3 regions of the Marisediminitalea sp. genome follow, and region 2 is predicted to be linked to each of the others. Evidence: predicted binding sites of a transcription regulator. Region 2 holds the regulator's gene; each other region holds the start of a gene.

Region 1 (3,877 bases), on a different contig from region 2:
TGATTAAACGTGGCTTTTTCATATGATACAACTCAGCTTACAACTGTACGCTAATTTAGCCTCAAATCGCGTGTTTCGCAAGGAAAATAGGGGTAATATTAACCCTAAGAATAAAGAGAGGACTGCTGTTGAGTCGCCAGGAACAGAAATTAAAAACGCGCCAAAGTATAATTGATGCGGCATTTCAACTGCTTAACGAAAACCGCACATTATCGGCTATAAGTTTGCGCGAAGTCGCTCGGGAAGCGGGTATTGCCCCTACGTCGTTTTATCGCCATTTTAAGGATATGGACGAATTGGGTCTGACGTTAGTTGATGAGGCCGGGTTAGCATTGCGTCAGTTAATGCGTCAGGCTCGCCGACGTATTGCGTCGGGTGGCGGCGTTATTGATACGTCGGTTGATACGTTTATGGAGTTCATTACAGCCAGCAGCAATGTGTTTCGATTGCTCCTGCGCGAACACACAGGTACGTCAGCGGCCTATCGTCTGGCGGTTTCGAGAGAGATCCAGCATTTCACCGATGAGTTGAGTGATTACATTATCGAGCAACTCAAAATCCCACACGATATTGCCGTGCTCCAGGCTGAGGCCATGGTGCGATTAGTCTTCAGCGCCGGTGCAGATGCATTGGAAGCTGACGCGATATTGAAAGCCGCTATCAGTGAAAGAGTGAAGAAGCAATTGCGCTTTATTCAGTTAGGCAGTTTGGCTTTTTGGCAAAAGTGGCCCGACTAACCGGGCCGTGTGAATCACTTCTTGCGTCGCAAAAAGACGCCGGATTCCATGTGATCGGTAAACGGGAACTGATCAAATAAAGCGGCCCGCGTAACTTCATGGGTTTTCGATAATGCCGACAAATTATCGACCAGCGTGTTTGGGTTACATGAGATATAGATAATGTGCTCGAACTGGCTGATCATGGCCAACGTATCAGGGTCTAATCCGGCCCGGGGTGGGTCGACCAATACGGTAGTAAAATTCTTGCTGGTTAAGTCTATGCCTTTCAGACGCTCAAACTCGCGTTTGCCTTCCATCGCTTGAACGAATTCTTCGCTGGACAAGCGTGCAATTTGCACGTTATCGATATTGTTAACCGCAATATTGTATTGCGCCGCTTCAACCGACGGCTTGGCGATTTCTGTGCCTACAACAGAGTCAAATTCACTTGCCAATGGAATGGAGAAGTTACCCGCACCACAGTAAAGCTCCAGTAGATCGCCAGATAACGGCTTCGACTGTGAAATGGCCCATTCCAGCATCTTACAGTTAACTTCAGCGTTGGGTTGCGTAAAGCTGTTTTCGATATGTTTGAATTGATAGGTTTTACCGTTTACTGGCAGTGACTCAATAATAAAGTCATTACCGATTATTCTTTTTTGCTTTCGGGCACGGCCTATCACACTGACATTAAATGTCTGATTCAGTGTCTCGCGCATGTCGTTGGCGGCTTGCTCCCAAGTGTCATCGAGCTGGCGATGGTAAAGTAAACTGATCACACACTGGCCTGATAGGCCGCTCAGGTAATCAATCTGAAACAACTTTTTACGCAACACTTCAGACGGAGTAATGAGTTCCAGTACGCGCGTCATTAGTGCGTTGATTGTTTCTGATGCTGGTGGGAATGCATCTACCCGGTACTTTTGCTTAGTCGTCTGATCAAACATGATGTGGTAGAGGTCATCGCCTTCATGCCATACGCGGAATTCTGCACGCATACGATAATGCTGGGGTGGCGAAGCGAATACATCAAGATCGTCGCGGTAGTAAGGAGCTAGCATAGCGGACAACGTATTTGCTTTATTGTCGAGCTGTGCCTGATAGTCTTTCTGCATATTTGCCTGCATAGTCTTAAATTCCCCCTACAATTAAAGGCGGCATTGTAGTGAGTTTTGTCAAAACTTCCACTTTCACGCTTCTGCTATTTTACGGTAGTTTAAAAAATAAGCGAAAATAGTGAAAGGACGCTAAATAAACTCACAAACTCGCCGATAAGATCTATGAGGTGAGAGAGGGTTTTTATTATGACAGTTGATTCAATTCCAGCTGGAAAGAGTGATCCTGGGAAAGTTGAGAGTCCCAGAACAAGCTTAAACAAACAGCTTCAGCAAGAAGGCTTGCGCCAGGCGCGTGAGTTTCAGCAATCCACACAGTCTGTTCAGCTAAGCGTTTCACAAACTGCCGTGTCGAATAAAGTGGTGGTGACCGCCATGGAACAGAATGTGGTGGTGAACGAGCGTCGTTTTGACAATAGTCAGTATACTAATGCGGCGCCAGAGGCATCTAAATCACTATTTGATTTTGAAACCGTAGCCAACAACGTACTGAAATTCGTTGGCGGTGTAGTGCGTGGAGCCGCGAAAAGTGGTGCCGATGACGAAACGTTAACCGACCTGATTGGACAAGCTCGCAGCGGTGTCGCTAAAGGTATCGCGATGGCGCAAAAAGATCTTGCCGGGCTCATGAACAGCGAGATTTCGCAAGGCATAGAAAAAAGCCGTGAGGCTATCGGAAATGGCATAAATGAACTGGAAGATGAAGTCCTGGGCAAAAGTGAAGCGGCTTCAGGTATTATGGCCCAACAGCTATTCGCGCAGAACATGAATGCTGAGCAGGCGGGCCTGGTTATAAGAACCAAAGACGGCGATGAAGTCTCTTTGTATTTCGGTCAGGCCAGACAAGTTAGCTACAATGCTTCCTACACTTATAATGCGCCAATAAATACAGGAAGCGGCACGTCGTCAACTTCAGATTCAGCGTCGTTCAGTTATAACCAGTCTTTGCAGTATACCGAATACAGCGGGGTGAGCTTTGCGGTTAAAGGCGACTTAGACGAAGGTGAGTTGACAGCGATCAGTGATTTGTTAAAACAAATTACCGATGTAAGTCGTTCGTTCTTCGATGGCGATTTGGAATCTGCTTTCAATAAAGCCCTTGAGCTAGGGTTTGACGAAAAAGAGTTGGCAGGATTTTCTTTACAGTTGGACCGCAAGCAAGTCAGTGAGAAAATTTCGGCCTACCAACAAAACGAGAGTGAAGTAGATAACAAAGAAGCTCTGCGTAAACAGTTAGAGCCATTAAAAGCTTACGTAGAACAATTGAAGTCTATGCAGGACCTGTTAGACAAGACACTCGAAGTAGGTACCGATTACTCAAAAATGATCAACGGGGTGATCAATCAAATGACAGATGTCCATGTTCCGGATGTGGTGTCAGCGATAAATCGCTTCCATCAGTTTAATAGTAAGCCAACTGACAACACCCAAACTAACTAAAAAATAAGCCCCCAATTGGGGGCTTAGTATTTATGGAAGAAAAGTTTGGAAAGGATTAACCGGGAACTTTGTCTTTCGCCGGCCTGACCTTCAATGTTCTGTCCTGGAAAACAGAATCATTAAACTGACCGATGATAGCGTCTACATCGCCATCGACCACCTCAATAAATCCATAGCCTTTTCGTTTTCCGGTTTTCTTATCCTTCATTAAACGGACAGATTGAACCCGAATATGATTTTCAAAATAGGCCTTTACTGCATCTTCGTTTGCTTTATACGGTAGGTTACCCACGTAAAGCGTTGAGACATTGTCATCCATTACTGTGTCAGAGGAAGATGATACTGGTTTACTCGTAGCTAACAGCGAAGCTATCCATGGTGTAACGATACCGCTAACTAATAAAGAACCCGCTACCACTGCCGGTGTGTACGCATCTAAAGGAAACTGATGAGTGAAAAGGAAACCAACAAGTGCCAGAACGAGACTGATCAAAACACATTGCATTAAGCTGACTTTCATAATGCTACCTTAATAATATTGTTATAGAGAATAGGTTTGCATCGGAAATTTTACTCATTTATAACAAAATGAACAATATTGAT
Region 2 (3,877 bases):
ATGGCGCTGACCAGGTTGCATTGATTACCATCGATACTTACCGCATCGCGGCATATGAGCAATTGGCAACCTACGGTAAGATCATTGGTTGCCCGGTACGCAAAGCGCAGTCGGGTGAACAACTTGCTGATTTGCTGTTTCAGTTCCGCAGCAAGCGTTTGGTATTGGTTGACACTGCGGGCTTCAGTCAGCGGGATAGCCGTTTAATCAGTCAGTTAGCTACGTTCCAGCAAGCTGGCGGTCAAACAATAAAAAATTATTTAGTTGTGCAGGGTAATACGCAACAGGCTACACTAAAACATATCATTGGCGCTTACAGCAGTATTGATATGCAAGGTTGTATCATCACTAAGTTAGATGAGTGCTATAGTTTAGGGGAGGTGATCAGCAGCGTCATCGAAGCGCAGCTTCCGGTGAGTTATGTGGCTGATGGACAGCAGGTGCCAGAGGATATTCATGTGGCAAATGCAAAATCTATAATCTCTTTAGCAGCAAAGCTTTATAAAAAGTATGGATTGAATCATACTAATGGGAATACAGCAGTAAATTCAGCACAGGCAGTATGATTGAAGACCAAGCGAGTAGCTTAAGAAAGATGAATCAATCTCGATTAATCAAAGTTATCGCCGTAACCGGCGGTAAAGGTGGCGTAGGGAAAACCAACATTACCCTGAATACCGCTATTGCAATGGCAAAGCAGGGCAAACGGGTAATGGTATTGGATGCCGACCTTGGCCTGGCTAACGTCGACGTGATGTTAGGGTTAAGGGTAGAGAAAAACCTGTCCCACGTATTGTCTGGCGAATGTACTCTAGACGAAGTGCTGGTAACCGGGCCTCATGGTATTAAAATTGCGCCAGCAACGTCAGGCACGCAGTCAATGACTGAGTTGTCTCCCACGCAGCACGCGGGATTAATTCGCGCGTTTAGTGAATTGCGCTCCCAGGTTGACGTGCTCATAGTGGACACAGCGGCGGGTATCTCAGACATGGTACTGAGCTTTGCCCGGGCGTCACAGGATATCCTGGTGGTTGTGTGCGACGAGCCTACCTCGTTAACAGATGCCTACGCGTTGATCAAAATTCTCAACCGGGACTACGGCGTATTCCGCTTTAAAATTGTGGCTAATATGGTGCGCGATGTGCGGGAAGGGCAAGAATTATTCAGTAAATTGTCAAAAGTAACCGGGCGTTTTCTGGATGTTGCATTAGAATTAGTGGCGACCGTGCCGTTCGACGAGAATATCCGGCGTGCGGTTCGCAAGCAAAGTGCCATTGTTGATGCGTTCCCGGCATCACCGGCAGCAGTAGCAATAAGCCAGTTAGCGACCAAAGCTGCGGGATGGCCAATCCCGGCACAGCCAGGTGGCCATTTAGAGTTTTTCGTAGAACAACTGGTTGCAGGTAAGGTGGCAGGTAACTGAGTGTGAATAGCAGAGCAGCAGCGTATCAACAACAAATAGATAAAGCGCAGCTGGTTGAGCGACACGCTTCATTAGTTAAACGTATCGCCCATCATTTAATGGCGCGCTTGCCATCCAGTGTTATTGTTGATGATTTAATTCAGGCAGGCATGATTGGCCTGCTGGAAGCCGCCAAGAATTTTGACGGCAGCAAAGGCGCCAGTTTTGAAACCTTTGCAGGGATTCGTATTCGTGGAGCCATGCTCGACGAAATTAGAAAAGGCGACTGGACGCCGCGTTCAGTACACAAAAACGGCCGGGCGATTTCTGAGGCGATAGCGCAGGTAGAAAGAGAAACGGGTCGCGACGCCCGGGATGTGGACATTGCAGAAAAACTCAATGTCAGCCTGGCGGAATACCACCAGATGTTGTCTGAAGTAAATGCAGGTAAACTGGTCGGTATCGAAGATTTAGGTGTGTCGGAAGATGTTATTACCACGGAAGATTCGCGTGGTTCCGATGCGCCATTAGATGATTTAATGCAAGGCGCATTTCAAAAAGCGCTGGCGCATGCTATTACTACATTACCGGAACGTGAAGCTATAGTGTTGTCTCTGTACTACGATGAAGAACTTAACCTGCGCGAGATAGGTGAAGTTCTCGAAGTCAGTGAGTCCAGAGTGAGCCAGATTCACAGTCAGGCGATGTTAAAATTAAAAGCTCGTATGAAGTCCTGGCGGACTGGTGAGTAACATCTATACGGATTCGTATAACTATACTAACAATATGACTATCCTCACTGGAGGCAATTTTGGATAAGAATATGAAAATTCTTGTTGTAGATGATTTTTCTACAATGAGACGAATTATCAAAAACTTACTCAAAGACCTGGGCTTTTCCAATATTCAGGAAGCCGACGATGGCAGCACGGCGCTGCCTATGTTACAGCAAGGCGATTTTGACTTCGTAGTCACTGATTGGAACATGCCCGGGATGCAGGGAATCGATTTGTTGCGCGCTATTCGCGCCGACGACAAGTTGAAGCATTTACCTGTTTTGATGGTTACCGCAGAAGCGAAGAAAGAACAGATTGTTGCCGCCGCACAGGCCGGTGTTAACGGTTACGTCGTTAAGCCATTCACTGCTGCAACACTAAAAGAAAAACTAGAAAAGATCTTTGAACGCTTGGGTTAATCCAGTTAAGTGTTTAACCGCCTGAGGATAACTGGATGACAGAAAACAGAAAAGTTCCGATGACTCTGGAAGAAGCAAAGCAGTTGGTCGTATTTCTGGAGAACGGAGATGACGAATCAGCCAATGCATTGCTTGATGCCGTGGCAATGAAAGAGTCTGTCGAGTTATTTGCCGAAGTAGGCAAGCTTACCCGCCAATTACACAGTGCGCTGAATAATTTCCAATTAGACGAGCGTATTGCTGGCCTCGCTAACGAAGACATCCCTGACGCACAAAGCCGATTGACTTACGTTATTGAAGAAACTGAAAAAGCGGCTAATACTACAATGGACGCTGTTGAAAACAGTATGCCAATTGTGGAAACCATGAAAGAGCAAATCGACAGTGTTTTGCCTGAGTGGAAAAAGCTGATGAATCGTGAAATCGAGCTCGGAGAATTCAAATCATTGTGCCTGGACCTGGATACTTTTCTGGAAAATTCGTCCAAAAATGCAGATCGCCTCATGTCGTTACTCACTGAGGTGCTTATGGCACAGGGTTACCAGGACCTGACTGGTCAGGTTATTCGCCGGGTTATCGAGTTGGTCAAAGAAGTTGAAGATAGTCTGGTTCACATGCTGACAGTGTTTGGTGGTTCAGAAGTGACGAAAAACGTCAAAGCTTCCACTAAACAAGCCGATAACGATGAAATCAAAGCTGAAGGACCGATTATTGATGCAGAGACCCGTGATGACGTGGTATCTGGTCAGGATGATGTTGACGACCTTTTGTCCAGCTTAGGGTTCTAGGGGAGCGGGTGCATGTCTTTTGATGTCGATGAAGATATTTTGCAGGATTTTCTGGTTGAAGCCGGAGAGATCCTCGAACAATTACAAGAGCAACTGGTAGATCTGGAAAACAACCCAGAAGACAAAGATCTGCTCAATGCCATATTCCGTGGTTATCACACGGTGAAAGGTGGCGCTGGTTTCTTGTCACTAACCGAGTTAGTTGAAATTTGTCACGGCGCTGAAAATGTCTTTGACGTCATGCGAAACGGACAGCGCTCGCTGACACCAGAATTAATGGACGTGATTCTACAGGCAACGGATGTTGTCGTAGAGATGTTCGAAAAAGTAAAACTGCGTGAGCCGCTAGAGCCGGCAGACGCCAACCTGGTAGATATCCTCCACAAGCTGAGCCATCCCGAAACGGCTGACGAAAATATTTTTGACGGTGCCGCCTCTGAAGCGCCTGCTGTTGAGGAAACCTTCGAGCTGGAAGAAGAGCCCGAGGAAACC
Region 3 (3,877 bases), on a different contig from region 2:
AGACGAAGTCTTTGATCTGATGAATTCGCAAAACGCCGATGGTGACTATTACTTTGCTGGCTATCAGTCTGAAACTCAGCCGTTTGTGTTTAACCCTGGGTCAGCGGGCAATGCCTATACGTTTCAGGGTGACAGCGGTACTAACGAAGTCCAACTGTCGAGTAGTGTAACCATTCGCAGCAGCGCTTCCGGGCAATCTGTTTTCGAAGATGTTGCGGCGCGCCGCAATTTTTCCATTACCGGTACGTCCGGTATGACTGTGGATTATGCGCTGGTGGCGGGACAGGGCGATTTCGATAAATTCTATCGCAATAACTATGACCCGATAAACGCGGCTAACAACAACTATCAGGTTAGTGTTATTTCACCTACGCAGGTGCAGATCACCAACACCGGTACCGGTAATGTTGTGGCGACACAAGGCTACAGCAGTGGTGAGCCGTTTACCTTTGCGGGTATTGATTTCACCTTAACCGGCACAACCGGGTCAACGCTTAACTTCCAGTTAGATGCGCCGGAAAAGAAAAATATTGCGCAAACGCTGCATGAACTGGAAGGGATTCTGGATAACGAAAACGTCAGCGATGAAGACTTCCGCGAAGGGCTGAGCGATGCCTTGGTCGGTATCGATAATGCACTTGAGAAGATCGGCTTCGAAGTATCATCGATAGGTGCAAGACTGAACGTCGCAGAATCCGTGTATGAAACCAATCTGGATTTAGAAGTGGCAACCAAAGACGCACGTTCTGCCATTCAGGACGTTGATTATGCCGAAGCGTCTGCCGAGTTTGCTAAGCAGGAAGCTGCACTAACTGCTGCGCTGTCGACTTTCCCTAAAATTTCCAACTTGAGTCTGTTTAACTACCTCTGATTTTGAATGTGGCCAGGTACATGCGGCTTTGGTTGTCGACATGCGACGAGTAGTAACTCATGAGTAATGTGTTGTCATGAATTGCAAGGCCGGGGTAACCGTTGTCACCTCCGCTTGGCAACACGCTGAGCGTAGTAAGTTTGCCTGTAACCGTGTCTAACAGCCATAATCGGGTGTGCAGTGTTTTTCCGTCCCAGTATCGCCCTGCCACCAGTGCTGACTCATCATCAATCAGCAGCATGGCCGGCCCGCCAATATACACACCCAGATCTTTCCACTGCCAACGACGGTAGGGCGGCTTACTAATGCCGAGTTGGGCGGTAAAACTGTCGGCATCACGGCGGACGACAGTCACCAGGGTGCTATCGGAGGTAAAGCGTAAATCACTCTCGTTTGGATAACCCAGACCGTGTTTTTGTTGAGAAAGGATGGCTTCAGAGACAATTTCCATGCGGCCTCGCAACTGTCCACTGTACAGATTTAACTGGTTGGCTTGCCGTAAATAGCCGATTCCCCAACTGCGACCTTTGTGTACTTGTGCGCGCCAAAGCCACCAACCTCTTGGGCCAGGAAAATGAACGCCAGACCAGACATTATTGCCATTGGAAAACCAGCTAACTGTTTCGGCTTTCGGGTTCGACGGAATATAGCGGGTGTGTGCAAGTAATCGCAGCGTCTTACCATCGAGGCAAAAATGCGGGTCCCGCAGATCAGTATTGGGTAAATGCAACGTTGATTGAGATATCCGTTTGCCCGTCAGTGAGCATTGCAAGACAATGACACGTCCATCTTCCGACATATGGTCGCAGCCAGCGCGATAGCAAATAAAAATATGATCGTTAAATATTACTGTGTCGCCAAACGCATTGTGGGTGAATCCGTGACAGATCCGCTTGACGTTATCTAATTGAATTTTCACATTTACACCTGGCATATAAACCGTATTACCGCGAACAAGTCCACCTGTTTCATCTCCTCCTCAGTATAACGCCACCCGATAGCCACAAAAGTTTTTTTAAAAATTTTATTAAAGGGAATTTCAACAATGTCGATAAAGGACTTGAGAGAGCCAGTTCATCAATTACCCCTCAGGTTTTGATGACTACTAATACAATGTAACGCCGGAGATCCCGGCAGCCAGCTCTAGCTGGATTGAGAGTGTAGGAGAGACTTATGTCTTTGTACGTCAATACCAACGTGTCTGCAATAAACGCGCAACGCCAGTTGTTCGATGTTTCTAATGCTTTGAGCACGTCTTTCGAGCGTCTGTCATCAGGATTCCGCATTAACCGTGCGTCTGACGATGCGGCAGGTCTTCAAATTACCGATCGTATGACTTCTCAGATCCAAGGTCTGAACCAAGCCGTACGAAATGCCAACGACGCCATTTCATTAACGCAAACTGCTGAAGGTGCTTTGTCTGAGACGACAAACGCATTGCAGCGTATCCGTCAGCTTGCGGTACAGTCACAAAACGGCATTAACTCGTCTGCAGACCGCGTAGCGCTTCAGCAGGAAGTTACAGCGCTGGTTGCTGAGTTGTCGCGTATTTCAACCGATACCCAGTTCGGTGGACTAGATATTCTGACCGGCGGTTACTCTGCAAACTTCCTGGTAGGCGCCAATGGCGGCCAAACCATCTCTGTAAACCTGTCTCGTTCTGGTGGCTTCGGCGCATCGGGTCTGGGCGTAGGTACAGTGTCGGTATCGTCGTTCGCTGCTGCAACATCAGCGCTGACTGCGGTAGACGCTGCAATCTCTGCAATTGGTGCTCAGCGCGCTCAGTTAGGTGCATTGCAAAACCGCTTCCAGTCTACTATTCGTAACCTGAGTAACATTTCTGAAAACGTTTCTGGCGCACGTTCGCGTATCAAAGATACCGACTTCGCTGCAGAAACCGCTGCTCTGACGCGTAACCAGATTATTCAGCAGGCAAGTACCACGGTACTGTCGCAGGCGAATCAGCGTCCGCAAAGTGCGTTGCAGTTATTAGGTTAATCGAGATGATTCCTAAGTCAGGGAATGGGGCCAGGAGGTAGTGAACCAGGTATCCACCTGACAGCAGAGAGTAAGCTCACTCTCTTCAAAAAGAGCAAAAGCCGGACGAAAGTCCGGCGCTTTATTGATTCTAACTAACTGAAAAATAAGCTTAAAAAAATTTAGTAAAAAAAGGCTAAAGGATTTCTCCTGCCTGCACGATAACTATTACAAAGGCACTGCGAACAAAAATAATAAATACGCAAAAGTGCCAGGTTGATCGCCCCAATAATAACAACATGATCGACCAAACCAGGTTAACAAAAACAATAAAAACCTGGGTAATACAAAATCGTTAGGAGATTAAAAAATGAGCTTATATGTTAGCACGAATGTGTCGTCGCTGAATGCTCAGCGGCAACTATTTACCTCAAATTTGCATTTGAGTACCGCTTTTGAGCGTTTGTCTTCCGGTTTCCGGATTAACAGCGCCAAAGATGACGCGGCTGGATTGCAAATATCAGATCGGATCACGTCTCAAATCATGGGTCTTGATCAGGCTGTTCGTAATGCCAATGACGGTATTTCTCTTGCTCAGGTCGCTGAAGGCGCTATGCAAGAAATCACCACTGCACTGCAACGTATCCGTGTTCTGGCTATCCAGGCACAAAACGGTATTAACACGTCTGCAGACCGCTTAGCACTTCAAAAAGAAGTATCAGCACTGAAACTGGAAATTAGTCGTATTGCGGCAACTTCACAGTTTGCTGGTGGCGATATTTTGACAGGCACTTTTTCTACCGCATTCCTGGTGGGTGCGCAGGCCGGTCAATTTATTAGCTTTAACCTGTCCCGGACAGGGGGCTACGGCTTCTCTGGTCTGACAAACGGTTCTGACGCCAGTGTTCTGACTGCGGCGCAAGCTTCAGCAACGCTTCCTATCATCGACTCGGCCATTTCCGCCATCGATGCCAAGCGGGCAGACCTGGGTGCGGTACAAAACCGTTTTCAGTCAACTATCAGAAACTT

What was found. The regulator FliA, encoded in region 2, starts transcription of late flagellar genes. The targets are predictions, from matches to a motif close to CTAAAGNTNNNNNNNNNNNNGCCGATA.
Region 1: AC4MRN_RS03200 (DUF5610 domain-containing protein) is a predicted target of FliA. The motif match lies at 1,967-1,993, and genes of this name have one in related genera.
Region 3: AC4MRN_RS07510 (flagellin N-terminal helical domain-containing protein) is a predicted target of FliA. The motif match lies at 1,899-1,925, and genes of this name have one in related genera.

The regions. Positions count from the first base shown of each region.
Region 1 is NZ_CFIDRX010000012.1:42,317-46,193, forward strand. It holds gene AC4MRN_RS03185 (acyl-CoA desaturase) at 1-22, opposite strand, end outside; gene fabR (HTH-type transcriptional repressor FabR) at 129-737, shown strand; gene trmA (tRNA (uridine(54)-C5)-methyltransferase TrmA) at 752-1,846, opposite strand; gene AC4MRN_RS03200 (DUF5610 domain-containing protein) at 2,024-3,274, shown strand; gene AC4MRN_RS03205 (RNA recognition motif domain-containing protein) at 3,330-3,794, opposite strand.
Region 2 is NZ_CFIDRX010000047.1:1,727-5,603, forward strand. It holds gene flhF (flagellar biosynthesis GTPase FlhF) at 1-566, shown strand, start outside; gene AC4MRN_RS08220 (MinD/ParA family protein) at 563-1,423, shown strand; gene AC4MRN_RS08225 (RNA polymerase sigma factor FliA) at 1,426-2,154, shown strand; gene cheY (chemotaxis response regulator CheY) at 2,214-2,597, shown strand; gene AC4MRN_RS08235 (protein phosphatase CheZ) at 2,633-3,385, shown strand; gene AC4MRN_RS08240 (chemotaxis protein CheA) at 3,398-3,877, shown strand, end outside.
Region 3 is NZ_CFIDRX010000040.1:17,820-21,696, reverse strand. It holds gene flgL (flagellar hook-associated protein FlgL) at 1-871, shown strand, start outside; gene AC4MRN_RS07515 (hypothetical protein) at 858-1,790, opposite strand; gene AC4MRN_RS07510 (flagellin N-terminal helical domain-containing protein) at 2,045-2,869, shown strand; gene AC4MRN_RS07505 (flagellin N-terminal helical domain-containing protein) at 3,219-3,877, shown strand, end outside.